2 regions of the Bacillus sp. AFS053548 genome follow, and region 2 is predicted to be linked to the other one. Evidence: riboswitches for the same ligand, from Rfam matches in the RefSeq annotation. Region 2 holds a riboswitch; the other holds the start of a gene.
The links. Region 2 has a riboswitch for thiamine pyrophosphate ahead of CN946_RS05155 (ABC transporter substrate-binding protein). Riboswitches for the same ligand answer to the same signal wherever they lie in the genome.
Positions count from the first base shown of each region.

Region 1: another riboswitch for thiamine pyrophosphate. It lies ahead of thiC (phosphomethylpyrimidine synthase ThiC); the one in region 2 lies ahead of CN946_RS05155 (ABC transporter substrate-binding protein).

Region 1 covers NZ_NUHI01000034.1:26,058-37,067, forward strand. The annotation lists gene CN946_RS17910 (metal-sensing transcriptional repressor) at 1-190, shown strand, start outside; gene CN946_RS17915 (heavy metal translocating P-type ATPase) at 206-2,599, shown strand; gene CN946_RS17920 (cation transporter) at 2,612-2,812, shown strand; gene CN946_RS17925 (hypothetical protein) at 2,898-3,704, shown strand; gene CN946_RS17930 (ThiF family adenylyltransferase) at 3,893-4,900, opposite strand; gene CN946_RS17935 (thiazole synthase) at 4,897-5,664, opposite strand; gene thiS (sulfur carrier protein ThiS) at 5,667-5,870, opposite strand; gene thiO (glycine oxidase ThiO) at 5,897-6,988, opposite strand; gene CN946_RS17950 (thiamine phosphate synthase) at 6,972-7,586, opposite strand; TPP riboswitch at 7,677-7,786, opposite strand; TPP riboswitch at 8,021-8,135, shown strand; gene thiC (phosphomethylpyrimidine synthase ThiC) at 8,273-10,051, shown strand; gene CN946_RS17960 (small acid-soluble spore protein H) at 10,297-10,476, opposite strand; gene CN946_RS17965 (YjcZ family sporulation protein) at 10,620-10,751, opposite strand; gene CN946_RS17970 (hypothetical protein) at 10,924-11,010, opposite strand, start outside.
Region 2 covers NZ_NUHI01000008.1:45,715-66,176, reverse strand. The annotation lists gene yihA (ribosome biogenesis GTP-binding protein YihA/YsxC) at 1-155, opposite strand, end outside; gene lon (endopeptidase La) at 152-2,476, opposite strand; gene lonB (ATP-dependent protease LonB) at 2,799-4,496, opposite strand; gene clpX (ATP-dependent protease ATP-binding subunit ClpX) at 4,683-5,954, opposite strand; gene tig (trigger factor) at 6,308-7,588, opposite strand; gene CN946_RS05220 (hypothetical protein) at 8,003-8,986, opposite strand; gene CN946_RS05215 (DUF4240 domain-containing protein) at 9,104-9,661, opposite strand; tRNA gene CN946_RS05210 (tRNA-Arg) at 9,858-9,931, opposite strand; tRNA gene CN946_RS05205 (tRNA-Gly) at 9,935-10,008, opposite strand; gene CN946_RS05200 (metallophosphoesterase family protein) at 10,244-10,747, opposite strand; gene CN946_RS05195 (XTP/dITP diphosphatase) at 10,747-11,367, opposite strand; gene rph (ribonuclease PH) at 11,392-12,132, opposite strand; gene CN946_RS05185 (GerMN domain-containing protein) at 12,319-13,362, opposite strand; gene CN946_RS05180 (helix-turn-helix domain-containing protein) at 13,563-13,787, shown strand; gene CN946_RS05175 (TatD family hydrolase) at 14,090-14,857, opposite strand; gene CN946_RS05170 (ABC transporter ATP-binding protein) at 14,862-15,593, opposite strand; gene CN946_RS05165 (ABC transporter permease) at 15,590-16,357, opposite strand; gene CN946_RS05160 (thiamine-binding protein) at 16,357-16,647, opposite strand; gene CN946_RS05155 (ABC transporter substrate-binding protein) at 16,660-17,652, opposite strand; TPP riboswitch at 17,741-17,850, opposite strand; gene racE (glutamate racemase) at 18,079-18,870, shown strand; gene CN946_RS05145 (RrF2 family transcriptional regulator) at 18,968-19,411, opposite strand; gene hmpA (NO-inducible flavohemoprotein) at 19,598-20,462, shown strand, end outside.

The sequences.
Region 1 (11,010 bases), on a different contig from region 2:
GGTCGAAGAGGACCGATATTGTATAGATATTTTGACGCAAATTATGGCAGTTGAAGCTGCTATGAAAAAGGTAAGTTTCTCATTAATTGAAAGACATGCGAATCATTGTATGGTTAAGGCAGTTAAAGAAAACAATGGCGAAGAATCGGTTAACGAATTAATGGAGGTTATTAAGCGTTACGTAAAGTAAAGGGGGTTGATTAGAATGAATGATGCAAAGCAGTTAACCCTTGGCATAGAGGGTATGACCTGCGCCGCATGTGCAACCCGGATCGAAAAAAGCTTAAATCGAATGGATGGCTTGAAAGCGAATGTGAATCTTGCATTAGAAAAAGCTACTATTGTCTATGATAAAGGACAATATCAAACTTCTGATTTAATAGAAAAAATCCATACGATTGGTTATGAGGTTGCAGTTGAAAAAATTACGTTAAATATTGAAGGAATGACATGTGCTGCTTGTTCAGCTCGAATCGAAAAAGTAATAGGGAAAATGGATGGTGTTATTCAAATTAATGTTAATCTAGCAATGAATATAGCAACGATTTCCTATTTATCTGAAGTAAGTTCACTTCAATCGATAATAGATAAAATTAGTCATATTGGTTATAAAGCAGTTATAAAAGAAGAAAATGCAGTTAAAGAAAAAGACACAACAAAAAACAAACAGATTCAATTGATTAGTTCAATCTTACTTTCACTTCCACTTTTGTATTCGATGGTATCCCATCTGCCATTTAGTACAAATATATGGATGCCACATTTATTAATGAATCCATGGTTTCAACTTTTGTTTGCAACTCCTGTACAGTTTATTATAGGTTGGCATTTTTATGTGGGAGCCTTTAAAGCAATACGAAATTATAGTGCGAATATGGATGTGCTCGTCGTACTTGGAACATCGGCTGCTTACTTTTATAGCTTAGTTGAGTCAATTAAGACAATAAATAATGGTATGTATATGCCGCATCTATATTTTGAGACAAGTGCGGTTTTAATAACGTTAGTATTGCTTGGAAAATATTTTGAGTATATTGCTAAAGGGAAAACGACTGAAGCAATTTCAAAACTAATGGAATTGCAAGCTAAGGAAGCAATTGTTTTAGAAAATGGAAATGAAGTTTATGTACCATTGGAAGCTGTAAAAGTTGGAGATCTACTACTTGTTAAACCAGGTGAGAAAATTCCAGTGGATGGGGTCATTGTTTCGGGAGTATCTACAGTTGATGAATCAATGATTACAGGTGAGTCTTTACCAGTTGATAAAAAGACGGATGATAAAGTTGTTGGAGCAACAGTCAATGGAAATGGTATTTTAACAATACGAGCTGAGAAGGTTGGTAAGGATACGGCATTAGCAAATATTGTAAAAATAGTTGAAGAGGCACAAGGTTCAAAAGCACCAATTCAAAGATTAGCTGATCGAATTTCGAATATATTTGTTCCAATTGTGATTGGCATAGCTATATTGACATTTATCATTTGGTTTTTTGTAATCGATCCACAAAATTTGCCCAAATCAATTGAAGTAGCAATAGCTGTTTTAGTCATAGCATGTCCTTGTGCTTTAGGACTTGCTACACCAACTTCGATTATGGTTGGAAGTGGAAAAGGTGCGGAAAATGGGATTTTATACAAAGGCGGAGAATTTCTAGAAACTACCCAAAAAATTAATACAATCATTCTTGATAAAACAGGTACTGTTACAAAAGGAAAGCCTGAAGTAACAGATATCATTAATTTAAATCATCGAGAGGATTTATTGAAGCTCGTTGCAAGTGTAGAGAAAATGTCAGAGCATCCTTTAGCACAAGCAATTGTTCAATACGCTGTTAAACAGGAATTGCAACTAACTGATATTACAGAGTTTATTGCCATACCTGGACATGGAGTAGAAGCCTTGATTGAAAATAAAAAGGTATATATCGGTACTAGAAAGTTAATGAATGAAAAGAATATCGATTTTTCTTCAGTAAATGAACAATTAATCGTATTTGAATCTGCTGGAAAGACAGGAATGTTAGTAGCAATTGAAGAGAAGCTAGAAGGTATTATTGCCGTAGCCGATACAATAAAAGAATCTTCAAGAAATGCGATTAAAGCATTAAAGGATTTAAAAATAGAAGTTTTTATGGTAACCGGTGATAATAAACACACAGCACAGGCGATTGCAGATCAAGTTGGGATTGAAAATGTATTTGCTGAAGTTCTACCAGAGAAAAAAGCAGATATAGTAGCTGAACTACAAAAACAAGGGAAAATTGTTGCGATGGTTGGAGATGGGATTAATGATGCTCCAGCTCTTGCTAAAGCTGATATTGGTATGGCGATTGGTACTGGTGCAGATGTAGCGATTGAAACAGCGGATGTTACGCTAGTAGGTGGCGACTTATCACATATTCCGAAAGCTATTAGCTTAAGTAAGAAAACTATGAATAATATTCGCCAAAATTTATTTTGGGCGTTATTTTATAACAGTTTAGGTATACCGATAGCAGCTTTAGGGTTGTTGCAGCCTTGGATTGCAGGTGCTGCCATGGCATTTAGCTCTGTATCGGTTGTCATAAATGCATTACGATTAAAACGCATAAAAATTTAGGAGGATTTAGGAATGGAAACAATTTTAAAAGTAGAAGGTATGACATGTGGACACTGCAAAGCTGCAGTTATGAAAGCTGTAGAAGGAGTGTCTGGTACAAATAATATAATCGTAAGTTTAGAAAATAAAGAAGTAACATTCAATACTTCAAACGCTGAAACAATTGAGAAAGTGAAAGAGGCTATTGAAGATCAAGGGTACGATATCGTTTAAACTAAATGTTTATCGAACAAATAAAAGGCGAACTATAGGTTCGCTTTTTATTTGAAAAAAAATACTATACTGGGGAGAGAATTAGATGAAATACTTATTGTTGTTACTTAGTTTTGTTATTGTTTTTGGATTAAGTGGTTGTGAAAGTAAGACACACACAGGATCAACTCATCAAAATATGAATCATGAAACAAAAGAAGAGATAGATACTACTCAAGTAAAATTTTCATTTAATGGTATTCCAGAGAGTAATAATAAAGTAGATTTAAACATACAGGTTAATAGTTTAAAAGGAAAACCAGTTGAACAGTTTGAAATTGAACATGAAAAATTAATGCATTTGATCGTTGTAAGTAAGGATTTATCTTTTTTTGACCATTTGCATCCACAATATAAGGGTAAAGGATTGTTTACAGTAATACCGAACTTTCCAAATGGCGGTGAGTATAAGTTATTTACAGATTTTAAACCTAAGGACTCCGATAAAAACGTAAAATCCAAATTAGTAAAAGTTTCTGGGCAACAAGTCAAACCGGTTTCACTAATACCGGATAAAGTATTAACAAAAGTAATTGATGGAAAAGAGATTACTTTAAAATTTGATAAATTAACGACAGATCATGAAGTTAAAATGACATATACGATCAAAGATGCTAAAACAAAAAAAGATATTAATGATTTACAGCCTTATTTAGGTGCAGTTGGTCATGTTGTTGCGATTAGTGGCGACACTAATACATATTTACATGTGCATCCTATGAATGAAAAATCAAGCGGACCTGTTGCGGAATTCATGACGAGTTTTCCAAAAAAGGGATTGTATAAAATATGGGGACAGTTTAAGCAAAATGGCAATGTGTTTATCGTACCATTTATAGTAGACGTACCATAATTTCCTTCCATGATAGCTGCTGTATTAATGTTGGAAGAACAGTTATTGAATTTCCAATCGATGAAGAATCTAGCTTAACATTAGCAGGTTCAGTAGGGAATGAATCTAATTAAATTATAGGAATTGTTTATAATTAGCCCTTTCAAAGACTAGTAAATTATTAGTCTTTGAAAGGGTATTTTTCTATTTTAACCTAAAACTTTGCGATAGAGCTCCTTAGCAACAGATGGTTCCTTTGTACCGTGAATAATCGCTCGACCGTCTTTAAATAGAACAATGCGATGATCTTCATATGTACATGACAATAAATAAGGATTTACAATCAAATCATTTACTAACCCTTGTAATCTTTCAGAAAGGTTAGTTAGTGTTGGGATTTTAGGAGATGATACTCTTAATTGGACTGCATCTCTTCCACATAAAACGTATGACTTCATATGGTCATCATCTTTTAAAAATGGATAACTTCTTATAGGACCACATGTTGGACAATTTTTATTTTTCAATTTTTCAATGTTTATATCAGACTTTTCATGCTTCCAAACATCAATCGATTGTAAGATTGGTAAAAGTTCATAGTTAGTAAGATATTGCATGGCATAGGTTACTTGGTAGGCAGCAATCATTTGCACAATTGGACTGATTACTCCTACTGTATCGCAAGTCATATTTAAAGTTGGTATATGATTTAATAAACAGTTAAGACATGGGGTTTTACCTGGAATAATTGGAAATGAGAGGCCATAGCTTCCTACACACGCACCAAAAATAAAAGGAATTCCATGCTTAATAGCTGCATCATTCACTACCATTCTAGTTTCAAAATTATCTGTTGCATCTAGTATGATTGTTTGACCTTTAATCATCTCTTCAATATTAAGACTAGTAATATCTTTTATTAAACTAGTAATCGATACTTCACTATTAATTTGTTGAAGTCGATTTTTAGCTGCAATTACTTTAGGTAGTTTATTTCTAGCATCCTCTTCAGTATAAAGAGATTGCCTTTGTAAATTACTCCATTCAACGTAATCACGGTCAACAATTGTTATATTTCCAATGCCGGCCCTTACAAGCATTTCTGCTATTGATGAGCCTAGTGCACCAAGACCAATAATAATGGCACTGGCTTTTTGTAAGTTTGATTGACAATCGCTTCCTAAAAATAATTCTTGCTTTGCATAACGGTTTGTCAAGAATTCACCAACCCTGTGATTGGGCTACTAGCTTCACCATAATTTTTTTCTTCAATTCTTCCTGCCTCAAAACCAAGCCTTCCAGCTTCAATAGCAAGCTTCATTGCAACTGCCATTTTTACAGGATCTTTCGCATTAGAAACTGCAGTATTTAAAAGGACTCCATCAGCACCTAGCTCCATTGCAAAAGCAGCATCTTTTGGTGACCCGATTCCGGCATCTACTATAACAGGTACATTCGATTGCTCAATGATGAATTTAAGATTTAATGGATTAATAATTCCTTTTCCGGAACCGATTGGAGATGCACCTGGCATAATCGCATGTACTCCAAGTTCTTCTAGTCTTCTTGCAAGCACAACATCATCGGAAGTATAAGGTAATACAATAAATCCTTCGTTTAATAACATTTCTGAAGCTTTCAATGTTTCGATTGGATCGGGTAATAATGATTTATCACACCCAATTACTTCTACCTTGATCATATCGCACAAGCCTGACGCTTTTGCCAATCTAGCAATTCTAACTGCCTCTTCAGCGGTTTTTGCACCAGCCGTATTAGGTAATAATTTATATTTCGATAGATCTAATTGTTCAAGAAAATTTGGTTGAGATTCTTCAAAAATATTCATTCTTCTAACAGCAAAAGTTAGTATCTCGGCTTCCGATACTTCAACAGCTTCTTTCTGGACTTCAAATGAAGGGTATTTTCCTGTTCCTAATAATAATCTTGAATGAAACGTATGATTTCCTACTTTTAACATAATTAGCCACCACCTACAAAATGTATTAATTCTACAGAATCTCCGTTTGAGAGACGGGTTAACGGATACTGTTCTTTATAAATAATTTCTTTATTAACCTCGACAATAACAATTCGGTTTTCTAATTGATATTCATTAAGTAGATCCTGAATTGTACAGGTTTTGCTCGAAATATCGATATTCTTTCCGTTTAATCTTATTTCCAAATGCTTACACCTCCAAAGAGTTAAAATTAGCGATTGATTTTAAATGCTTCGATCCAGTTACGATCGACTTTCCGCTTAAGGATCAAATCTCGAATTAATTTTCCAGTAGCCGGTGCAAGCAATATTCCATTTCGAAAATGGCCGGTCGCAAATAAGATTTGATCTTCTTCTGGATGAGTACCAATAAAGGGATTATAGTCTATAGTTCGCGGTCGTAATCCTGCCCAAAATGAATCAATTTTCATGTCTTCAATTTCGGGAAGCATTTTTTTAGCGTTTCGTATTAATGACTCAACTCCCCCTAAACTAGGGTTCTCATTCCATTCGTTATCAATCATCGTAGCTCCGATGACAAGGCGTCCGTCATTCCTTGGAACAATATAATTTTGTTCATGGAACAGAGTATGCTTTAATGCAACTTTTTCACTTTTTACCGAGATGCATTCACCTTTAACGGGAATAATTTCGTGATGTAATCCAAGCTGTCCAAACAATGAATTACTCCAAACGCCACTTGCAACTACAATGGTTTTTGCTTCAAAATTACCATTTGTTGTTTTAATTAAATAATGTGAATCATTTTTTTGAATTTGAAATACATGTGTATAGTCAAAAATAGTTGCACCTAAAAGTTGAGCACCTTTACAAAATGCGTTACAGACAGAAACAGGTAATACATTCACGTCGTCTTCAATATAAGCTGCTCCAATAATGTTTGAATGGACACCAGGTATCTGCTTTTTTAACTCCTCCTGGTTATACCAAAGTGCCGAAGTTTGAGTGAGTAGGGGAGTTAATTGTTTTTTTTCTAATTCTGTATAAGCTAGTTTGAAAATGCCACCTTTTTTAAGTTCAATATCAATTCCACATAATTCTTTTAATTCTTCTTGAAGATGAAAATAAGTTAATTGACTGTTTCTTGCAAAAGTAAAAAATGACTCGGAGTGATCCCACTCGGAATGGGCACCAAGCATTCCAGCAGCTGCCTTAGTTGTTTTCTGTCCAACTTGCTGTCCTTCAAGAACTGCGACATTAATGTTTTCTTTCGCTAGATAATAAGCAATGGAACAACCTATTATTCCTCCACCAATTACTACCACATCAAATTTCTTGTTCATAAGCGAATTTGCACCTTTCAAAATATTGCAGCGCAGCTTCTAGAGGATTTTGAGCAGAAAATATGCCAGACATGACAGCAATACCATCAATGTCGTTCTCTTTTAGAACTTGGATATGTTCAGGTAATATTCCGCCGACTGCATAGATTGGTATAGTTAACGTTTTTTTCATTTCTGGAATTAGTTCAATTCCATTAGGTGTTAATCCATTTTTACACTCTGTTTCAAAACAATGACCGTACATAATATAGTCAGCTTTATCATTTTCTGCCTGTATTGCTTCAGTAAGAGTGTGAACTGATTTTCCTACTCGTAAATTAGGAAAATATTCTTTTACATCAACAAGTGGAAGACCATGTCCTGGCAAGTGAATATTTGATAGATTAGAGAAAATAGCTATATCTAATCGATCATTTAAAACAATTTTTTTCATATCTACTTTGTTCATTTTTAGTAGATTTAAGAGTGATATTAGCTCGATTGCCTTTTTCGATTTTTCACGAATATGTACATAGTCGACTGCATCGATTATTTGAATTATTTTTGTAGCAAGTACTTCGACTGAGTGCTGATCATCTGTAATTGCAATAAGTTCCATGTCCCAGCGCCTCTTTCATTAGCAAAATTTTTTCAAACAAAAAAACCACTTTCCTAAAAAAAGAAAGTGGTTACATTGCACGCAGGAAAAATATAAAATGCGCCACTTTCCTACGCAGGTACTAGCCTGTTCAGGTTTTGAGGGTTTAAAAGTAACTACTTTATTCTCAGCCCTTATCAAGGGATCCCCTAGTGATGAATATGTATGAAAATTAATCTTAGCATAGCATATAAAAAATAATATTCAATACTAAATATTTTTTACTAATCTATTTTTTTACCAGAAATTGGGCTTGAAGCATAATGAAATCAAGTATTTTTGCGAGTATAAAAAAGCTTAAATTTTTTTGAATTGGCCATTTCTGTAAAATTTTAGGGAAATAAAAGCATTTACATTTTAAAAATGAGGGTTTATATTTAGGTGGAACAATTTAATCGATTGACTAGGGGTGTCCAATTAGTTGGGCTGAGAGAGAAACGTGCATAAGTTTCTTAACCCTCAGGACCTGATCTGGTTCATACCAGCGTGGGGAAGTTAGAAATTTCTCATTAATGATTTCATAATTGTTAATGTAGTTTTACTAACATTTAGCCGGGTCTTAAATATAAGATTTCGGCTTTTTTTCATGCTTTAAATGGATTGGATTTCGTCCTTTTTAAACTAATTAAAAAGGGGAATGAAATCAAATGAACAATTCTGTAAATGAAATGAATTTTTCCATCATGTCTAGTTTTTCAGGGAGTAATAAGGTGTATGTTGAAGGATCTAGACCTGACATTAAAGTACCAATGCGTGAGATTCAATTAAGTCCAACAACTGGTACTTTTGGCGAAGAAGAAAATGCTCCAGTTAGAGTTTACGACACTAGCGGACCTTACACAGATTCAGCTAGCTCAGTTGATATTCGAATGGGACTTAAGGCGATTAGACAAAACTGGGTAATCGAGCGAAATGATGTTGAAGAGTATGAAGGGCGTGAAATAAAGCCTGAAGATAATGGATATAGAAAAGAGTCAGATCAACATAATGTTGAGGTATTTAAAGGGTTAAAAAGAAAACCATTACGTGCAAAGGATCATGGAAATATTACTCAAATGCATTATGCTCGTAAAGGGATTATTACACCTGAAATGGAATTTATTGCAATTCGAGAGAATGTTTCAGCTGAATTTGTTCGCGATGAAGTTGCAAAAGGAAGGGCTGTCATTCCATCGAATATTAATCACCCTGAAAGTGAGCCAATGATTATCGGTCGTAATTTTCATGTGAAAATTAATGCCAATATAGGTAATTCAGCCGTTACGTCCTCAATTGAAGAAGAAGTAGAAAAAATGACATGGGCTACTCGTTGGGGAGCGGATACGATGATGGATCTTTCTACTGGGAAGAATATTCATACAACACGTGAATGGATTATCCGAAATTCTCCAGTACCAGTAGGGACAGTTCCGATTTATCAGGCACTTGAAAAGGTTAATGGGATTGCGGAAGACTTAAGCTGGGAAGTATTTAGAGACACTCTAATCGAGCAAGCGGAACAAGGGGTAGACTATTTTACGATTCACGCGGGTGTATTATTACGATATATCCCATTAACGGCAAAACGAGTGACAGGAATTGTATCTCGAGGTGGATCTATTTTGGCTCAATGGTGTTTAGCTCACCATAAAGAGAATTTTTTATATACTCATTTTGAAGAAATTTGTGAAATTATGAAGCGTTATGACGTAACATTCTCTTTAGGAGATGGACTTAGACCAGGCTCAATCGCCGATGCAAATGACGAAGCACAGTTTTCTGAATTGGAAACACTAGGTGAGTTAACGAAAATTGCATGGAAACACGATGTTCAAGTTATGATTGAAGGACCGGGACATGTACCAATGCACTTAATTAAAGAGAATATGGATAAACAATTAGAGATCTGTCAGGAAGCGCCATTTTATACATTAGGACCGTTAACGACTGATATTGCACCTGGATACGATCACATTACATCAGCGATCGGTGCAGCAATGATTGGTTGGTTTGGTACTGCAATGCTTTGTTATGTAACTCCGAAAGAGCATTTAGGTCTTCCAAATAAAGAAGATGTTAGAGTAGGTGTTATTACATACAAAATAGCAGCGCATGCAGCTGACTTAGCAAAAGGGCACCCTGGTGCACAAAAAAGAGATGATGCACTTTCAAAAGCAAGATTTGAATTTAGATGGCGTGATCAGTTTAATCTTTCCCTTGATCCTGAAAGAGCAATTGAATATCATGACGAAACATTACCTGCTGAAGGAGCTAAAACAGCACATTTTTGTTCAATGTGTGGTCCAAAATTCTGTAGTATGAGAATCTCACAAGATATTAGAGATTTAGTAAAACAAGAAGAACTTCAGAATGATTCAATCATTGAAGAAGGAATGAAAGAAAAAGCACTTGAATTTAGAAAACAAGGCGGAGAAATCTATCAATAAGGGTGTGGGCCTTATATGAATAGGGTAGAAGAAATCATAAAAGAAATAAAGAATTTGGAAAGAAATATGAGTCAGTTAAAAATCGAATTGATCACAATTCAAAAAAATTGTGTACACGATTTCCAGAAGAAAGATACGATTCAGGAATGCCTTAAATGCAGTTTAATTGAAAGCTTGTCTTGGTAAAACGTGAAACAATAAAAAACAAACCTCAAAACAAAGAGGTTTGTTTTTTTACTCGAAAATTAATGTTCTGACAAACTATTGATTGAAACTTCTTCCTCTCGATCTGGTTGACCAAGCGGATAGATTCTAGCAGTTTCATTTGTTTCATCAACATGTTGAATGTAAATTGGTACTCCATTATATGTAACATTAGCCATTTCAGGTGAAGAAGCAATTTCTTGAGCTCGTTGTTTATTCATAAGGAACCTCCTCTAATTAAAAATAGAAACCTAACATATTATTAACAGAGATATACTTGAGTATTCATAAACAAGTACAAGCTTTTTTATAAATAAAAAAAACTCCTGTTAAAATTTAACAGAAGTTTTATAGTTTTTAATGATTACCAGTGATGTCCATATCCATATCCGTCATGTCCAGACCAGCAAGCTGCTCCAACAATGATTAATAAGATAAATAGAACAACGATTAAAGCAAAACCGTTAAGATGGTGACCGTGATGTCCAGTACTCATACATGTGACCTCCTTCATACGATATTTAAGGGAAACTCCCTTAGGGTCATGTAACTAATTGAAAATTACAATTAGGAGAGGTGGATAATGTATCGTATGTTTTTTTGCCAACTATGAAACTAGTCTATAATGTAATTAGGCTTATACCTAGACGTAAGTTTTAATAAATGAATTATTTTTCCTTAGGAAGTGAAATTGCTGTTTCAACTACATAACCATTTTGAAACTTCACAGCAATTGTACCTAAATAAGTGTCAGT
Region 2 (20,462 bases):
GTTCGGGCTAATGCCTTACGATTTAACATTTTATTTATAAATGAAGATTTCCCTACATTTGAACGACCTGCCAAAGCTATTTCAGGAAATTGTGTATCTGGATATTGATTTGGTCGGACTGCACTAATGACAATATCCGCTGTTGTTACTTTCATTTTTTCACTCCTACTATTGCATGCGCAAGCACTTCATCTAAATGGGAAACAGGTATAACAGTTAAACCTTCTTTCACCATTGGTGGTACATCTTCTAAATCTTTTTCGTTTTCTTTAGGTATGATAACAGTCGTTAAACCTGCACGATGCGCACTAAGCATTTTTTCTTTTAATCCACCAATAGGTAATACGCGACCACGTAATGTGATTTCACCAGTCATTCCAACCTCTTTACGGATTGGTTTATTTGTTAATGCTGAAATCAATGCTGTTGCCATCGTTATACCTGCTGAAGGGCCATCTTTTGGAACCGCACCTTCTGGAACATGAATATGAATATCATATTTCTCATGGAAATTTTGGTCAATATTCAGCTCTTCTGCTTTTGAGCGAATATAGCTAAATGCAGCCTGTGCTGACTCCTTCATGACATCCCCTAGCTTACCAGTTAAAGTTAGCTTACCCTTTCCAGGATATAGTGATACTTCAATAGAAAGTGTGTCTCCACCAAATGCAGTATACGCTAAACCTGTAGCTACACCAATTTGGTCTTCACTTTCCATTTGACCATAAGAGAACGTTTTCTTACCTAAAAATTCTTCTATATTTTTATCGGTAAATATTATTTTTTGTCTTTCGTTTGAAACAATCAACTTAGCAGCTTTTCTACATAGTGTCGCTAGAACTCGCTCTAATGATCTTACTCCTGCTTCACGTGTATAATGACGAATAATTGCACTCAATGCACTTTCACGAATTTGTACAGTAGATTTATTTAAGCCATGCTCTGCTAATTTTTTAGGGAATAAATGTTTTTTAGCTATATTAACTTTTTCTAGTTCAGTATATCCAGATAAAGCAATAATCTCCATTCGATCACGTAATGGACCTGGAATAGTTGATAAATCATTTGCAGTTGCTACAAATAAAACTTGAGATAAATCAAATGGCTCTTCGATGTAATGATCACTAAATGTATGATTTTGTTCAGGGTCCAAAACTTCTAACATTGCTGATGCTGGGTCCCCTCTAAAATCGCTCGACATTTTATCAATTTCATCAAGTAAGAATACAGGGTTATTTGTTCCTGCTTTTTTCATACCTTGGATAACTCGACCTGGCATAGCTCCGATGTATGTTCTTCTATGTCCTCTTATTTCTGATTCATCTCTTACGCCACCTAGAGAAACGCGTACAAAGTTTCTAGACAATGCGTTTGCGATTGATTTCGCTAAAGATGTTTTACCAACTCCAGGAGGACCAGCTAAACATAAAATTGGACCACGTAATGAATTCGTAAGTTGTTGAACAGCTAGATATTCTAATATTCTCTCTTTTACCTTTTCAAGACCTTCATGTTCATTATTCAGTATCTTTTCGGAACGATGTATATCCAAAGTGTCTTCTGTTTGCTTAGACCATGGTAGAGCTACCATCCAATCTAAATATGTACGAACTACACCTGCTTCTGCAGCATTAGGAGGTAGTTTCTCATATCTAGCTAACTCTTTTAATACTACTTCCTTTGTTTCTTCAGGCATATTTGCCTCTTCGATTTTTGTTAAAAACTTATCAACTTCTTCAGTTTTACCTTCACGATCACCTAGTTCGCGTTGAATAACCTTTAATTGCTCTCTTAAGAAATATTCTTTTTGAGTTTTATCAATATTTTTCTTAACTTGTAAGCCTATCTTTTCTTCAAGCTTCAATAATTCTTTTTCATCTTGAAGGAAATTTAAGATAATATGTATTCGTTCAGTAACATCAATTGTTGCTAATATTTTTTGCTTTTCTTCTTCCCTTAATGGAATTGAATCGATCATTGCATCTGCAAGTTTACCCGGGCGGTCTTGCTTAACAATTGAAGCAATAGTCTCTGGCAAAATTCGCTTAGATAATTTACTGTATTGTTTAAAATGCTGCAATAAAGTTCTCATTAAAGCACGAAGCTCTTTAGATTCGTCTTCTACATCTGGATATTCTTCTACCTTTGCAGTAAAGAAATCATTTTGATCAATAATTGATTTGATTTTTCCTCTGTGTAATCCTTCGACAGTAATACGAACAGTGCCATTTGGAAGTGTAATTTTTTGTGTTAATTTAGCTAAAGTTCCAAACTGGTACAATTCGTCTTTCTTTGGATTTTCAGTATCTGCATCTATTTGAGTAACAACAAAAATTAAATGATCTAACTCATCAGCTTCTTGTATAGCTTTTATCGATTTCGTTCTTCCTACATCTAGATGTGCAATAGTGGCAGGAAATACACTAATTCCTCTTAAAGGTAGGAGGGGTACAACTTTTTCTTTTGTAACATTCATTACGTTACACCTCCATGTTTTTCATTCTATTTAGTTATTTTACCTTAACATATATATCATTTACAATGATATGCCTTAAAAGAAATAAAGAAGCGACATAATCAATCAACAACTGCCTAGAACATAACATAAATATATGTTTTTTGCGATTATCTTGTTTTTGACTAGAAATACGAAGTAAGACTTGTAATAAGATTAAATCATATAGTATGTATTTCTACAAAATAAAAAGTGTTCGCTCACTTCATTGAAAAATAGAATGCAAAAATAGTTTGTATTCTTTATTTATTCAAAATGAAATGATTCGAACACTTATTTTTATCTACATAGATTGCGATTGATTCTCTTCAAACAATGTTAATTGCTGGAAATCAGTTTTTGTTTCAGCAGGTAGTTCAAATTTCCAATTATCTTTAAAAACTTCATGGAGAACTTTTTCTATACGATCTACCGCTAATATTTCTACATCTTTATATTGATGTAATGTAGCTTGATCGTTCTCTTTCGGAACAATAATTTTTGTTGCTCCTGCTTTAACGGCTGCCTTTACTTTTTCTGGAACACCGCCAACTGGTTTTACATCACCTTGAATGCTCATTTCGCCAGTCAAAGCGATTGTATTTAATACTGGTACATTATTAACCGCTGAAAAAATACCAACTACCATGGCAATCCCTGCAGATGGGCCGTCAATTAATGCGCCACTTGGAAAATTAATGTGAATCGTAAAGTCATCGATTGGTACACCAATTTTTCGTAAGATTGTCGTAACATTTTCTAAAGAGCCTTTTGCCATACTTTTTCTACGAATGGATTTAGCTTGATTACCTAAGCTTTCTTCCTCAACAATTCCTGTAATTGTAATTGAACCCTTACCGATTTCTTTTGCCTTCATTGCAATTACTTCAATCGGTAGTAACGCACCAATATTTGCTCCATAAACGGCTAAACCGTTCACCAAACCTACTGTTGGAGTTTCTGGAATTTTGTTAACAAGTCTTGGTGATAAACGACTTACAGAAACAACCCATCCAATATCATCTTCTATTAATTCTTTTCGTCCAGAAGTTAAAACCATACCGCCAGCTAACTGAATTAAGTTAATCGCTTCACGTCCATTTTTTGCATATGTACCTACTAATTCTAAGGCTTTTTCTGAGAGGCTTAATTCAATTTTTTCAGCAGATCGTTTAGCTACTGCTTGAATTTCATCCTGTTCTAATTCTCTAAAAAATATTTCTAAACAACGTGAACGAATTGCCGGTGGGATATCTTCTGGTGATCGTGTTGTGGCACCAACTAATCTGAAATCTGCTGGTAAACCGTGTTTAAAAATTTCATGAATATGTGCTGGTATAGAAGGATTTTCTTCTTGGTAATAGGCACTCTCAAACTTAACTTTTCGGTCTTCAAGTACCTTAAGCATTTTATTCATTTGAATTGGATGAAGCTCGCCAATTTCATCAATAAATAAAATCCCTCCATGCGCGTCAGTTACTGCTCCTTTTTTAGGTTGAGGAACACCTGCTTGCCCCATCGCACCTGCACCTTGATAGATTGGATCGTGAACAGAACCGATTAAAGGATCCGCAATTCCTCTTTCATCAAATCGAGCAGTTGTAGCGTCTAATTCTATAAATACAGCATCTTGTTTAAAAGGTGTATTTGGGCTCTTCTTCGCTTCTTCTAATACAAGTCTAGCCGCTGCCGTTTTTCCGACACCAGGCGGTCCATAAATGATTACATGTTGAGGATTAGCACTGCACAGTGAAGCTTTTAAAGCTTTTATTCCATCCTCTTGGCCAACTATTTCATCAAAAGTGTTTGGTCTAACTCTCTCTGCTAACGGAACAGTTAAAGAGATTGACTTTAATTTACGTAACTGCTCCATTTCTTTTTTAGATTCCCTGTCAATCGAGACTTTAGTTGTTCGTTGACCCTTTAATAAATGAATAAAATACAATGCAACGATTGTACCTAATGCTAATTGAGCTAATAATATAATAGTTGTTAAACTCATTCTTTACCCCTCCACTGAAGTAGAAATTAATTTTAGTATCGCCCTCTAAATGGAAGGATAAACCAAATTTTAAAAATTAAAGGCAAGGTTTTTCGAGTAAAGTTCCTATGCATTTATGAAAGATTTAAAAAATCACTAAAAAAAGTCAAAATAAAAAACCAAATGCAAATGCATTTGGTTCCTTACTTAAGCTAATTTATTTGCTTTTTTCTTTAACTCTAATTCTGTTCCATCTTCTAGTACAAGCTTAGGAGCTGCACCAGTTTTAACAGTTTCTGCTGAGATAATACATTTTTGAATATCCTCACGTGAAGGTAATTCAAACATAATATCTAACATAATCCCTTCAATGATCGAACGTAGTCCACGAGCTCCAGTTTTACGCTCAATTGCTTTTTTAGCAATTTCAGTTAATGCGTTATCCTCAAACTCAAGTTCAACTTGGTCAAGCTCTAGTAATTTTTGATATTGCTTAATTAAAGCATTTTTTGGTTTAGTTAAAATTTCAACTAATGATGCTTCATCAAGTTGCTCTAAATTAGCTAAAACTGGTAAACGACCGATGAACTCCGGAATTAAACCAAAGCGTAATAAGTCTTCTGGTAATACATGGTTTAAGATTTCTTTTGAACTTAAATCACTCTTTTCAGAATCACCACTGAAACCAATTACCTTTTTACCTAAACGGCGTTTGATAATTTGTTCGATGCCATCAAATGCTCCACCACAAATAAATAAAATATTTGTTGTATCAATTTGAATGAATTCTTGATGTGGATGCTTACGACCACCTTGAGGAGGTACGCTTGCAACAGTTCCTTCAAGAATTTTTAAAAGTGCTTGCTGAACACCTTCACCTGACACATCACGTGTAATTGAAGGGTTTTCAGACTTACGTGCAACTTTATCAATTTCATCGATATAAATAATACCTTTTTCAGCACGTTCTACATCATAATCAGCTGCTTGGATTAATTTTAAAAGAATGTTTTCAACATCTTCCCCAACATATCCAGCTTCAGTTAATGAAGTTGCATCTGCAATCGCAAATGGTACATTTAAAATTCGTGCTAAAGTTTGAGCTAATAATGTTTTACCACTACCAGTTGGCCCAATCATTGCAATATTACTCTTTGATAACTCAACCTCATCAATTTTGCTATTTGAATTAATACGTTTGTAGTGATTATATACAGCAACAGATAACGCTTTTTTCGCATTGTCCTGACCAATAACGTATTCATCAAGAATTTCGCAAATTTCTTTCGGTTTCGGAACGTCTTTAAACTCTACTTCCTCTTCTTTTGCTAGCTCTTCTTGAACAATTTCAGTACAAAGCTCAATACACTCGTCACAAATATATACACCAGGTCCTGCAACTAATTTTCTAACCTGAGACTGTGACTTCCCACAGAACGAACATTTTAGCTGTCCTTTTTCTTCGTTAAATTTGAACATATGTTCACTCCCTCTAAAAATTTCTAAAAACACTCAATATGTATGTAATCCCAAAAATATGTATCTTGTAGCTATATAATAGCATACAAAATAAACAAAGCAATTAATTACTACTCTAAAATTGTTTAAATTTTTAGAATATATATATTCTAATCTTAAGCTAATAATCCTTCTTTTGAAGAATTATTTTTAGTATAGCCACAATAATTTTTTAAAATCTGTATAACAGATTCTAACATATGTATATGTGTATTTTAAAGGAATCAGTTCACTTTACCAAATATTTCATTATTTAAAAACAAGGCACGAAAAATCTCGCGCCTTGTTTAAGTCAATATATGTTTATTTAACGCTTATTTTTTTCTGCTATCTACTAATAATTCAACAGCTTTACGGATTTGAATATCATCACGTACAGCATCAGTTCCACCTAGCATAGTTATTAATTGCTCAGAAGGAACGTTGTACATTGCAGATAAACGAGCTAATTCTTCGTTCATTTCTTCTTCAGTTGCATCGATTTTTTCAGCTTCGATGATCGCATCGATAGTTAAGTCGATTCTTACACGAGCTTCAGCATCTTGACGCATTTGAGTACGAAGATCTTCTTCTTTAGTACCAGTGAATTGGTAGTAAAGCTCTAAGTTTAATCCTTGTTGTGCAATACGTTGTTCAAAGTCTTTAACCATACGGTCAACTTGGCTTTCGAACATTACGTCTGGAATTTCGATTTCAGCATTTTCAGCTGCTTTTTGAACTAAAGCATCACGTAAGCTACCTTCAGCTTGAGATTTTTTAGATTCAACTAAGTCATTTTTGATTTTAGCTTTAAGATCTTCTAAAGTTTCTACTTCGTCATTTACGTCTTTAGCAAACTCGTCGTTTAACTCAGGAAGTTCTTTAGCTTTAATTTCATGAACAGTTACTTTGAAAGTAGCAGCTTTTCCTGCTAATTCAGCACTGTGGTATTCTTCTGGGAATGTTACATTAACATCAGTTTCTACACCAGATTTAGTGCCGATTAAAGCTTCTTCAAATCCAGGAATGAAAGAACCTGAACCGATTTCTAGTGGATAGTTTTCACCTTTTCCGCCTTCGAAAGCAACGCCATCAACGAAACCTTCGAAATCGATTACAGCTGTATTACCATTTTCAACAGTACCATCTTCTTTAACTACTAACTCAGCTTGACGCTCTTGTAATGTAGTTAATTCAGCTTGTACGTCTTCGTCAGTTACAGTTGCATCCATTTCTTCAACTTCTAAGCCTTTGTATTCGCCTAATTTTACTTCAGGTTTTACAGTAACTTTTGCTTTGAAGATTAAAGTTTTACCTTTTTCCATTTGCTCAACGTCAACTTCTGGACGATCAACTGGCTCAATACCAACCTCTACAACAGCTTTGCTGTAAGCTTCTGGTAAAAGTACATCTAAAGCATCATTGTAAAGTGCTTCAATACCAAATTTTTGTTCGAAAATTGGGCGAGGTAATTTACCTTTACGGAATCCCGGTACATTGATAGTTTTAACAACTTTTTTGAAAGCTGCATCTAAACCTTTATCTACTTCAGAAGCTTCAACTTCTACAGTTAATAGACCAACGTTAGCTTCTAATTTTTCCCATTTAGCAGTCATTGTTAGTTCCCTCCAAAATTATCTAAAAAAATATATGTGTTTACGTATTTTCGTACTATACATGCTTGTCCATTTTTAATAAAGAAAATGCATGTATAATTAAGTAAATAGTCGTTACAACCATTCTATTATAACACATTCCTTTTTTGTTTCAATATTTCCTATTTTTATAAGGAGAAAATATTAGGGTTTTTTAATTTTGAATTTTAAAACAGTTTAGTTCCTATAAAAAGTAGAACGATAAATTCTATTCCCTATTGCTCGCTTTCCGTATGGCGTGATCTAAGACCCTCATCGCATTCTCTCCAATTAGAACTCGGTATTATCGCCATTTCCATCAATTTAAAATACCTTTTTTTACATAAAAAAAAACATAGAAGCCCAAATGGAACATCTATGTTTTTTCCAACAATTTCATTTTATGGTAAAGTATCCTTCATCTTCAAAACGTTTTACTAAAGCAATGGCACTTTTCACAGGAAAATATTCTACATTAAATAAGTCTTTTAGTTCCTCTTCATCTACACTACGATCAAAAAATTGTTGGACGATACAATAAAAACAAGCAGCCCATGTATTTATATCCGCTGGTATTGGGATAAACGGGAAGTAAATTGTTATAAAGTGTTGGAAGTGTGTTTTTGCGATTTCAAAAGCAGAAGGGTCTTCACTTTCTAATACGTCACTTAATTTTTTTAATATAGCATCTACAAAGATTTTATGTTCATCGACTGAAACCGATGTATTCCAAATCATCCTTTGGTTTACTTTGTTAAGTTCAAAATCTTTATCGATTGATTGTTCTTGTAAAATAAACAAAATAAAACTTTGAATTAACGGATTTGTTTTGGTGCTTTTTAATATTTCGCTAATTTGATCGATAACAAGATTACAATCTAAACCTCTTAATTCATTAATTAATTCAAGTTGCTTATCAATCGGCTCAGAATTTTCAACGATCATATGTAAATTAAGAATTTCACCCTTGATGCCTTCACGATCTGAAATTACTTTCTTTGATAATGAGAGCATCGCCTGAAACTTATCCATCTGATTTTCATCAATCCGTTTTTGGGTGAGTAGTCTTTTTATATTTTTTTGTAATTCTTCATATTCTTTTAATTGAAATAAAATGCTTATGTATACTTCAATTGCTTCATCACTCTCAAATGGCCCGAAAACTAAATCCTCACATCTTTCCTTAGCTTCCCTGGCCCGATTCCCTTCTAAAAGACACGCGACTGCAGCAAGCTCTGTTTGAGAATTATGCTCATTCATTTCTTTTAATTGATCACATAACATTAAAGCTTTACTAAAATTTTTTTCTTCTAATGCTTTTTTACCTAAATTTATTATCCGATCCTTCAGTTTAGGAAAAAAGACAATATTGTCTTCCATGTTACTCTCCCCTAACATTTGTTATTTCCTGCACAAACTAGTTATGAAAAAGTGTATCATGAATTAAAATTAATTAAAATATTAAAGATACAAGTATGCATGAAACAGTTTTTAACTTTAGCACCCTAATGGTTTATTACCAAATCTTTTCCATAGCTTTGGAAACTTAGGTTTTAATTCGTCTTTTGACTTCCAATCGATCGTTAATTGTTGTTCAGGATAATCATAGCCTTTGCTTTCAATTAGTGAATTGAACTCATTCCACAACTGATCATCCCAATCATCATCGCCCTTACGCTTGATTGTATACGCTTGTAAAGCTAGATCTAACATATCTTCCAATTCTGGCGTAAGTCCTTCTTCTTCATAAATAGGAAAGATGTATTCAGCTAAATAATCTGGGTCATTTAACGTTTTCTTGTAAACTTGTTCTCCTTGACCGATTAACCAAGCTCTAAAATGTGCAAATGAATCCTCAGAACAGCCATCCATAATGATCCATGCAGCTCCTAAAAGATTTGCGGTATACGCTTTGGAAAAAAAAGTTTCAAAATGAATTTCAAAACTAGCTATCTCTTCCTCTGATTGTTTTGCTAAATGATTTATTACCCATTCATACGGTTCTTCAACAATATGCATTTTAGATATTAAGCTCCAAAATTCTTTTTCGTTCATTTATATCACTCCACTCTTTTATTTATATTAGAATAACATATCTAGTATAAATTTTATGATGATCTAAGATTTCTATTAAATGATAGGAATCCATCCTAATTTATATAGTAAACGTAATTCATCATTTTATTTCTAAGTAGTTAAAACACAAAAAAAGACACTTATTTTACATTTCGTAAAACAAGTGTCTTTTGGACGTCCTGAGAGGGATTCGAACCCCCGACCGACGGCTTAGAAGGCCGTTGCTCTATCCTGCTGAGCTACCAGGACATATGGAGCGGGTGATGGGAATCGAACCCACGACCGAAGCTTGGAAGGCTTCTATTTTACCATTAAACTACACCCGCATATTTGTTATTTTTTTATTTCTTTGCGACATCACCCTGTCGACATATTTTATTATAGTCACTATACAAATTAAAGTCAACACTATTTTAAAACTTTTTTTCCAAAATAAAGGAAAAAATTTAAAAGTTGTATAATTACCTTAGTTTATTAGGGTTTTCCGGCTTTTAGTACTCCAAATTTTTTTGTTTTTAGATAAGGTTAGTAGCATATAAGCTACTAACCTCCTGTTATTCATTATAATTCAAATGAAGTTGTTATAAGCTCCGTTCCATCTGTATTATAAAAAGTAACATTAGCTTTCTTACCAAATATTTCAAGAATAGCATAAGTCTTTTCTTTTCGCATTCTCGGTAATAAAATGCTGCCAGGGTTAATAAAAAGCACACCATCAATTACTTCGGCTCCTAATACATGTGAGTGACCGAAACAAGCAATTGTTGCTCCAACTTCTTTACAACGATAATACAGCTTTTGTAATGACTGTTTTATTCCATGTAAATGACCATGTGTTGCATAGATTGTATATTCATTCCCACGGTGAATAAATTCTTCAGGGAATTCTCCTCTGAAATCACAATTTCCTCTTACAACATTATAATCCTCTAGTTCCTTAGCATTCACTTCTAATTCTGAATCTCCACAGTGAATCATTAAATCTACACTGTCACGATATCGGTCGGCGATTTCTTGCAATGGTTTTGTCAATCCATGGCTATCACTTACAATTAGTACTTTCATTAATTTGATCCTCTTAGTAAAAAGTCTTTATCTTCTTTATTTATTACACTCATTAATGATTTAATTGCATTAGCGCGATGACTTAAGCCACCTTTTTCATCTGTTGTTAATTCAGCCATCGTTTTATCTAATTCTGGCAAAAAGAATATTGGATCGTAGCCAAAACCATTTGTTCCTCTTTTTTCATTGGCAATATACCCTTCAACTGTACCATAAACAGTGATTGTTTCTTTGCCTGGAACCGCTAAAGCTAAAGCACAATAAAATCGCGCAGTTCTTTTTCCAGGAAAAACTCCTACTAGTTCACTTAAAACTTTTTGTAAATTATCTTCATCACTTTTATGTAATCCGGCATATCGAGCAGAATAAACACCTGGTCTACCTTCAAGTGCATCCACTATTAAACCAGAGTCATCTGCAATGACTGGCGTATGTAACTCACTCGCTAAATACTCAGCTTTTAAAATCGCATTTTCTTCAAATGTAGTTCCTGTTTCTTCAACTTCTTGAATATCAGGAAAGTCTTTTAAAGACTTAATTTGAAATCCCATCGGGTTAAAAAGTGCTTCAAAATCCTTCACTTTACCTTGATTATTTGTCGCAATAATGATTGTTTCCATCCTTAAAGTCTCTCCTCGAAATGATTATTGAAATTTAATACCTTCTTGTAATAACACTTCTTTTTGTTTTTCAATTAGAGATTTAATTCCTAATTCACCTAAAGATAGTAACTCATTTAATTCTTCTCTTGAAAATGTTGCTTCTTCACCAGTTCCTTGAAGTTCAACAAACTGTCCTTTTCCAGTCATAATAATATTCATATCAACACTTGCAGCAGAATCTTCTACATAATATAAATCTAGTACTGGTCCAAGGTCATCTAAAATACCAACCGAAGTTGCTGCTAAATAATCTTTTACAGGATACGATTTCAATTTATCCATTTTAATTAATTTATCAAAAGCAAGCATCATCGCAACAAATGCACCAGTAATTGAAGTAGTTCTTGTTCCTCCATCTGCTTGAATTACATCACAATCGATCCAAATTGTCTTTTCACCAAGTGCTTCTAAATCAACTACTGCTCTTAACGCTCTTCCTATTAAACGTTGAATTTCCATTGTTCGACCAGTAACTTTACCTTTAGATGATTCACGTATTGTACGCTCTTGAGTAGCCCTAGGTAACATTGAATATTCAGCTGAAATCCAACCTTTTCCACTATTTCTCAAAAATGGCGGTACACGGTCCTCAACTGTTGCATTACAAATTACCTTCGTATCACCAATACTGATCAGCACAGAACCTTCTGCATGCTTTGTATAGTGAGTAATAATCTCTATGGGTCTAAGTTCATTATTTAATCTTCCATCTGTTCTTTTCATGATCGTTCCTCCTACAAAATCTTCCAAATACTAGTATAGACAAAAATGTGATTTCATTTCTACTTATTAAGTGTAATTTATAGATAAAATTAAAAACCTTGTACAAAAATCATCACAATTTTTGTACAAGGTTTAAATTTAAAACATTTTTTTAAAGTTAAATATTATCTTTCCCTAACCACTGGCTTACAATTTTTTTGTATTTACATCCTTAGGTCTAGAAACAGGTTGGCTTAAAGGCTTGCCTTGTTGGTCTAGCGCAGTTAATTTTCCATTGATTTGAATTTCAATAGACTTAACTCCTTTTTGCTCAGTTAAAGAAAGTACAAGTGGCTGTAGTACATCATTATTGATCATATTTTTTGCAATATTTCCATAGATACCATCGTTAAAATTAAGTACTAGTTTACCGCCTTTGAAAACAGGTTGACTAACTAGTTTCGTATCAGTTCCAAAATCGGAAACTAAATTCGAATATTCAGATGGACCTTTTACAAGTTCATTTACGATTGCTGAATATGAATCTGTTTCAGCATTTGAAATCCTAGTCGTTACAGGTACATAATAAGTGTCTCCCATTTCCCCTTGAGAAACATAATATAACGTAACTGGTCTGGAGTTCATAATATCTACAATATCACCTTTATCAAAGTTAATTCCATCATCTCTTGTTAACCCATCACCAATTTGAGCTTTATTTACTGGCATCGATGCAAGCTCTTTTCCGTTTACTCGAATTTTCACCTTTGTCACATTATCAAATTGAGTTAACGTCCAAGTAACAGCTTGAAACACTTTTAATTCATCTTCAGCACGGTATTGCTTAAATTCTGGTGAAAAATCAGCAATAATCGTACCATCCTTTTGAGTTTGAACACCTAAAACTTCAGTATTCGGAGGTAAAACTGCTTGGAAACCATTCGGTAATTCATCTGTAACAGGACCATCTTTTACTAAGTACTCTAACGCTTGTTTAGCCAAGCTAGTAGACTTAGGTAATTGGAACGTTTGCGGTACAATATACCCGTTACGATCAATTAAATATAATTCCCTTTTTACAGTTTCCTCTTTCTTTGCTACTTCTTTTGAAGGTTGATCACTTTTATAAACTACAGTTTTAGGTGGATCAATGTCAGTTGAAGATTTCGTTGGAAGTAAACTACATCCACTCATTGTTGCAATTCCACATACCGCTGCCGCTGTTACTAACAATCTTTTTTTCATCACCATACTCCCCCCACGCTTTTTTACTATTTATACGAGCCTGTACATTTTTTAGAACAAGCTAAATAGAAAAAAATAAATAATTTAAATCTAGCTCTAAATTTACTGGAAATATTCACCTAAAAGACCTATCGTTCATATGATAAAAAGACTAAATGAATACCCATCCGAAGAACAGCTCGGTCAAGCAAGGAGGGTTAGCACAGTTGAAGGATAGAGACTATCAAACAAAGCACACACTCACAAAGCGTGAAAAAGAAGTATTCGAGCTTCTTGTTCAAGATAAGACTACAAGAGAAATTGCTGAAGAACTTTTTATAAGTGAAAAAACTGTGAGAAATCATATTTCAAATGCAATGCAGAAGCTTGGGGTTAAGGGGCGATCACAAGCAGTTATAGAGCTTCTTCGTATGGGAGAGCTTGAACTGTAGTTATTTTGTAGAAACACTTCTACAAACCAACATACTGCCGGCATTCTAATCACATGCCGGTTTTGGTATTTACATTGAAACTTAAGTTTTACATTTCACTATTTTCTTGCTTGTAAAGAATCTGATTATCTAAATTGAAAGTTTAACTTTATATCCTACTTATAGTAGATAAAAAAGCCTATCCGTAAATTAGGATAGATGCTCTGCTATAGGGGGATTTTATTTTAGCTCTTTTTACCTACCTAAAACTAAACTAATTAAAATAAAAAAATCGTTTCCTGTTGGATAACGATTTTCTTATTTTATATACTATAAAATTTCTTAGTATTTTCATATAAAGTTTTATATGCATTTGATAGATCTATCTCTTTTAACTCAGCTATCTTTGCAACCGATTGATGCATAAATTTTGGATGTGTCCACTCATTCTCAAAAGGCCCTTCAAATGGCCAAGGACCATCTGTTTCTATCATCATTAATTCTAAAGGATACTTTTTTACTAAGTCTTGAATCTCATTTTCATATAATACATCTGGTGTAATTGAGATAAAATACTCATTTTGCATCATCCGTTTAATTGTAAGTTCGTCCCCTTTAAACCAATGAAAATGGGCTTTTTTAATAAAATATTTTTCTAATAGATTACAGACGGTTTCGGCGTCCTCATACACCGCATGTAATATAATCGGTTTATTTAACTCTTTTGCAAGTGAGATAAATTTTTCTAGTAATTGAATATAAGGTACGTAATCAATCTGTTCTTCTAAATTCTTATAATATGGTAAACCAACTTCCCCAATTGCGACCATTTCATCCTGATTATTCTTAATCCATTCAATTAATTGATTAACCTCTTCATCAGATGGGATTTGTTGTTCAGGATGAAATCCGAATGCTGGATATACACTATTATTTTGATTTTTTAACTCTAAATTTTTCTTACTAGATTTTAAATCCATCGATACCGAAATGAGCGCCTCGATTTCGTGTGTTTCTAAATTAGCTAATATTTCTTCTCTTTGACTAATATCATAAGAATCTAAATGAATATGAGCATCTATCATTTTCATCGTATTACTCCTTCTCTAAAGCCAAATAGATTTTTCTTTTATATTCCGTAAATTCATCACTCAATAATAATTCTTTTTTACGTGGTCTTGGAAATGGAACAATGATTTCTTCTTTGATTTTTGCGGGTTTGTCAGAAAATATATATATTCGATCAGACATTAACAACGCTTCATCAATATTATGCGTTACTAATAAAATTGATCGTCGTTGCTCCTCCCATATTGATAAGAGCCATTGTTGCATTTCAAGTCTAGTGAACTCATCTAAAGCTGAAAAAGGCTCATCCATACACATGAACGACTGCGGTGCTAGTAGAGACCTTAAAAATGAAACTCTTTGTTTCATACCACCAGATAATTCATGAGGGTAAGCATTCTCATAGTTTTCTAAACCAGTTTTTTTAAGCCAGTCTCTTGCCAACTTTTCATCAGGTTTATGCTTTAATTCTTGTGACAAAACAATATTTTTTAATACTGTTCTCCAAGGTAGTAATGAATGATCTTGAGGCATAAAACTAACATGACCAAGTTCTCCATTTATTATCGACCCATTTAACTTTACTTCTCCGGAATCAGGTTTTAGTAAACCACCTATAAGATGAAACAACGTACTTTTCCCGCTACCAGATGGGCCTAAAATTGAAACAAATTCTCCCTCGTTTACATAAAGAGAAATATTCTCTAGAACTTGATGACCGCTATAACTCTTTGATAATTGTTCCACTTGTAATGTCATTTCCGTTTCTCCCCTTTAACTTTCCATTTAACAGTAAAACGTTCAATTACGACTATTAGGAAGAAGAAAAGCATACTTAAAAACATAATGATAAAAATTGAAACAAATACTCGATCTGTTCTAAATGAAGATGAAGCTAAAGTCATATACACCCCAATTCCAGATTTCGCTCCGAGCCATTCAGATATAACTGCCCCCATAACACTATAAGTTGCAGAAATCTTTAAGCCTGAAAAAATGGAAGGTAGAGAAAAAGGCAATTCAACTTTCCAAAAAATTTGTGATTTGGATGCTCCCGCCATTTTCATATAATTTATTAGTTCACTTGGTGTTTGTCGGAAACCATCTAAAGCTGAAACTGTAACTGGGAAAAAACAAACAAGAGAAATAATAATTAATTTAGGTAATACACCAAATCCAAACCAAATAATTAAAAGCGGTGCCAATACGATAATTGGTACATTTTGCGAAAGAATTAATAATGGGTAAAAAGCTTCCCTAACACCTGGAATTAAATGCAATAGAAATGCGATTAAAAATCCTAATAAACTACCAATTAACAATCCAATAATCGTTAATTGAATTGTAGAAGAAATATGAGGAAGTAGTGAATCAGATGACTTCATTCCTTCTTTAAAGATTGCGATCGGTCCTGGCAATAACCAAGATTCGATTTTCCAAATTTTAATACTTAGCTGCCAACAGATTAAAAAAAGCAGGATGACAACGATTGGTTGCCATCCTTTAATATTTTTTGATTTCATTAACGGTACTTCTCCGTTAACACATCCATCGTAATACCTTGTGGTTGATAAAGTATTTTCATTTGAGTTATAACATTGTGGCAACCTATTTCAATCATTCTTTCATTCATTTTTTGAACAACCATTAATAATTGATTCAAGTCGCCTTCCATAGTTGTTTCCAATGGTTGAACTTGATATTTTACACCTGATTCATCAATAATTTTAATTGCTTCATCAACTGCTGGAATAACATCCTCAATATTATTTGTTTTCGGTATAATTTGGACACTCATTAAAGTAGATTGCATTTTTGCTCCTCCTTATTTCGCTGGTAAGAAATCATTCGTAAATGCTTCTTTCGGCTTAAAGTTTCCTTCTAATAATTTATTTTCAGCTAAGAAATCAGCATAGTTTTTCCAAACTGATAACTTTTGCTCACCCCAACGGTCTGCATCATCTTTATATTTAGATGCTAACCATTCTTGGCTTTTTTCCACTAATTTTTTATCTAAATCTGGATTATCCTTTATTAAAATCGATGCAGCTTCTTTTGGGTTATCAATCGCAAAATTATATCCTTTTGATGCTGCAGCCACAAACGCTTTTACTATTTTAGGGTTTTTACTAATCATTTTTTCGTTTGTAGCTAAAACTGGAGTATAGTAATCTAGCTTTTTACTATAATCAGTTAAATAAATCATGTTTAATTTTTCTCCACGTAGCTCTGCTTCAATCCCTGTCCATCCTTGATAAATCCACGCAAAATCGATATCTCTCTTTACCGCTGTAAAGAAATCAGCATCACCCATATTAACGATATTTAACTTATTAACATTAGCATTTTCTTCTGACATAAGTGATTTTAAAATAGCCTTTTCAACCGGTGAACCCCATCCACCATATGTTTTTCCAACGAAATCTTTTGGAGACTTAATTTCTTTTTTCACTGGTGAAGCAAACCCAGAAGTATTATGTTGAATAATTGCTGCAATTGATACAATCGGTACATTTTGAACTCTTGCTTGTGTAATTGACTCTTGATAAGAAACTCCAAAATCTGCTTTACCTGATGCCACCAATTGGTCTGCACCTGTTTCTCCTGGGCTGATTATATCTACATCAAGTCCTTGTTCCTTAAAATAACCTTTTTCCTTTGCAACAAATAGCCCAGTATGATTTGTATTTGGCGTCCAGTCTAGTACGACTGTCACCTTTTTTAATTTCTTTGTCTTTTTAGTAGTAGCAGTTTTGTTTTGACCACACCCGGTTAACATTAAACAAATAGCTACTAAAAATACTACTAGTTTTTTCATTATCTATATCTCCTTTTTGTTTTTTGTTTATACAAAAAGAAAACGTCCGGATACTAACCCGGACGTAAATGCGCTGTAAAAAACATATCTAAAAAGAGATACTGTTCCCTACGCTGGCATCACCCAGATCAGGTTCTAAGAGTCAACACCTTAAGGATGCTATCTCAGCCAGCAACACTGGCTCCTCCACATTTTTCTCATATAAACTTCCCTCATTAATATAACAGATAATGATTGAATTTACGAATTATTTTTAACTTGTGTTTAAATGTTTTAATACTCTGTTAATAAGCACAATAAAACTATGAAATTTTAACATTTTTAAAAAGAGAATGATAAACAAAAATATCATTTCTTATAGTAAAATCTTAAATGAATAAAGAATATACTACATCAACAAATTATTAAGTAAAATGAGGGGATTTTTTGAATAAGCCAATCGGAGTCATTGACTCAGGTGTTGGGGGCTTAACAGTTGCCAAACAAATTATAAGACAATTACCTAAAGAGGACATTTTATATTTAGGCGATACAGCAAGATGTCCATACGGATCACGACCATATACGGAAATTAGAGAATTCACTTGGGAAATGACTAATTTTCTATTGGAGAAAGATATTAAAATGTTAGTCATCGCCTGTAATACAGCAACTTCAGTAGTCTTAAATGAAATGCGAGAAAAACTTCAAATCCCAGTCATTGGAGTTGTCCGCCCAGGTGCTAGAGCAGCAATAAAATTAACACAAAATGACCAAATCGGTGTCATAGGAACGAATGCTACTATTAATAGTAAAGCATATCATTCTGCACTAAAGCGAATTAATGACAAAGTTATAATTGAAGGTTTGGCATGCCCAGAGTTTGCTGGAATTGTTGAAAATGGGGACTACAATAAACCTGAAATATTTGAGATTGTTAAACACACTCTTGCACCGCTTATTGATTCAAATATTGATACCCTAATACTAGGTTGCACGCATTACCCATTATTAAGTCCAATCATCCAAAAAGTGATGGGACCATCAATCCAACTGATCAGCTCTGGTGATGAAACAGCTTTAGAAGTAAGTGCAATTCTGGATCAACAAAATATTTTATCTAACTCTGAAATCACTTCACATGAATTTTTTACAACTGGGGATCCAACCATTTTTAGTAAAATAGCTTCATCCTTATTCCAAGAACCGATGGAAAACGTAAAGTATATTAAACTATAAAAGTCAATAAACCACATTAAATGAAAAAAACCAACAAAGGCTTACTTTGTTGGTTTTTTTGTTTTTAAATTGGGGACGCTCTTCTATTTCAAAAAAACTATTCTTTTGTATTACTTGAAAAATAATCTTTAAGCATCGCATTGTTTTTTACAATATCATCTAATGTATATTGATCTAAAACTTTTAAAAATTGTTCTAATGCATTATTAAATATATGTTTTAAAGAACAAACAGGTGTAATAACACAAGTATTGCCGTGCTCAAAACATTCTACAATATTAAAGTCTTCTTCAGTTTTACGAATAATTTCACCGATATTTATTTCTGATGGTAATTTAGCTAAACGGATTCCACCGTTTCTACCACGGATCGTTTCGATATAGCCCATCTTTCCTAAATTATAAATTATTTTCATTAAATGGTTTTTAGAAATATCATAAGCTTCAGCGATGTCCTTAATATTAACTAATTTTTCACCTGGCTCAGAGCTTAGAAATATTAGTACACGAAGAGAGTAATCCGAATAAGTTGTTAAACGCATAACTTGTCCTCACTGTTTTATTTAAGATTAATCATAGCATAATTGTGAACTTTTTTTAAACTTTTATGTATTTTTGCGAAAAAATTCACAAAAGATGTATTTTACATATTGCTTTAAATAAATTCTAGGTCTAAGATAAAGATGTATTTATAATACTACTTTAAAACGTGATTAGGGGGATTTTTCATGCTATCTCAAAAAACAATTGATATTATTAAGTCAACAGTTCCAGTCTTAGAAGTAAAGGGTACAGATATAACTAAAGTATTCTATAAAAATTTATTTACTAATCATCCTGAACTATTAAATGTATTTAATCATACAAATCAACAACAAGGTAGACAACAAACTGCACTTGCAAATACTGTTTTAGCTGCTGCACAGAACATTGATAAACTAGCAACAATTATTCCTGTTGTAAAACAAATTGCGCAAAAGCACCGCAGTCTTCAAGTTAAAGCTGAGCACTATCCAATCGTAGGGCAACATTTACTAGGGGCAATAAAAGAAGTACTTGGTGATGCTGCAACTGATGAAATACTAGGTGCTTGGGCGGAAGCATATGGAATTATTGCACAAGTATTTATCGATATCGAAAAAGAAATGTATGAGGAAGCATCTTCTCAAGAAGGCGGATGGTCTGAATTTAAAGAGTTTAAAGTCATCGAAAAAGTGGAAGAAAGCGATGTAATTACTTCATTCTACTTAGTTCCTAAAGATGGTTCTTCAGTTCCTACTTTCTTATCTGGTCAATATATTACTGTTCGTTCACAAATTCCTGGTGAAGAATATTTATCAAACAGACAATATAGTTTATCTGATGCACCAGGTAAAAATCACTTTAGAATATCAGTAAAAAGAGAAGCTGAAGAAAACCAACCACTTGGTAAATTCTCAAACTACCTACACAATCAAGTAAATGTTGGTGATACACTGGAAATTACTGCTCCAGCAGGTGAATTTACTTTAAATACTGAAATTGATTCAGATGTTGTTTTCTTAAGCGGTGGTGTTGGAATTACTCCATTAATTAGTATGGCTAAGTCAATTG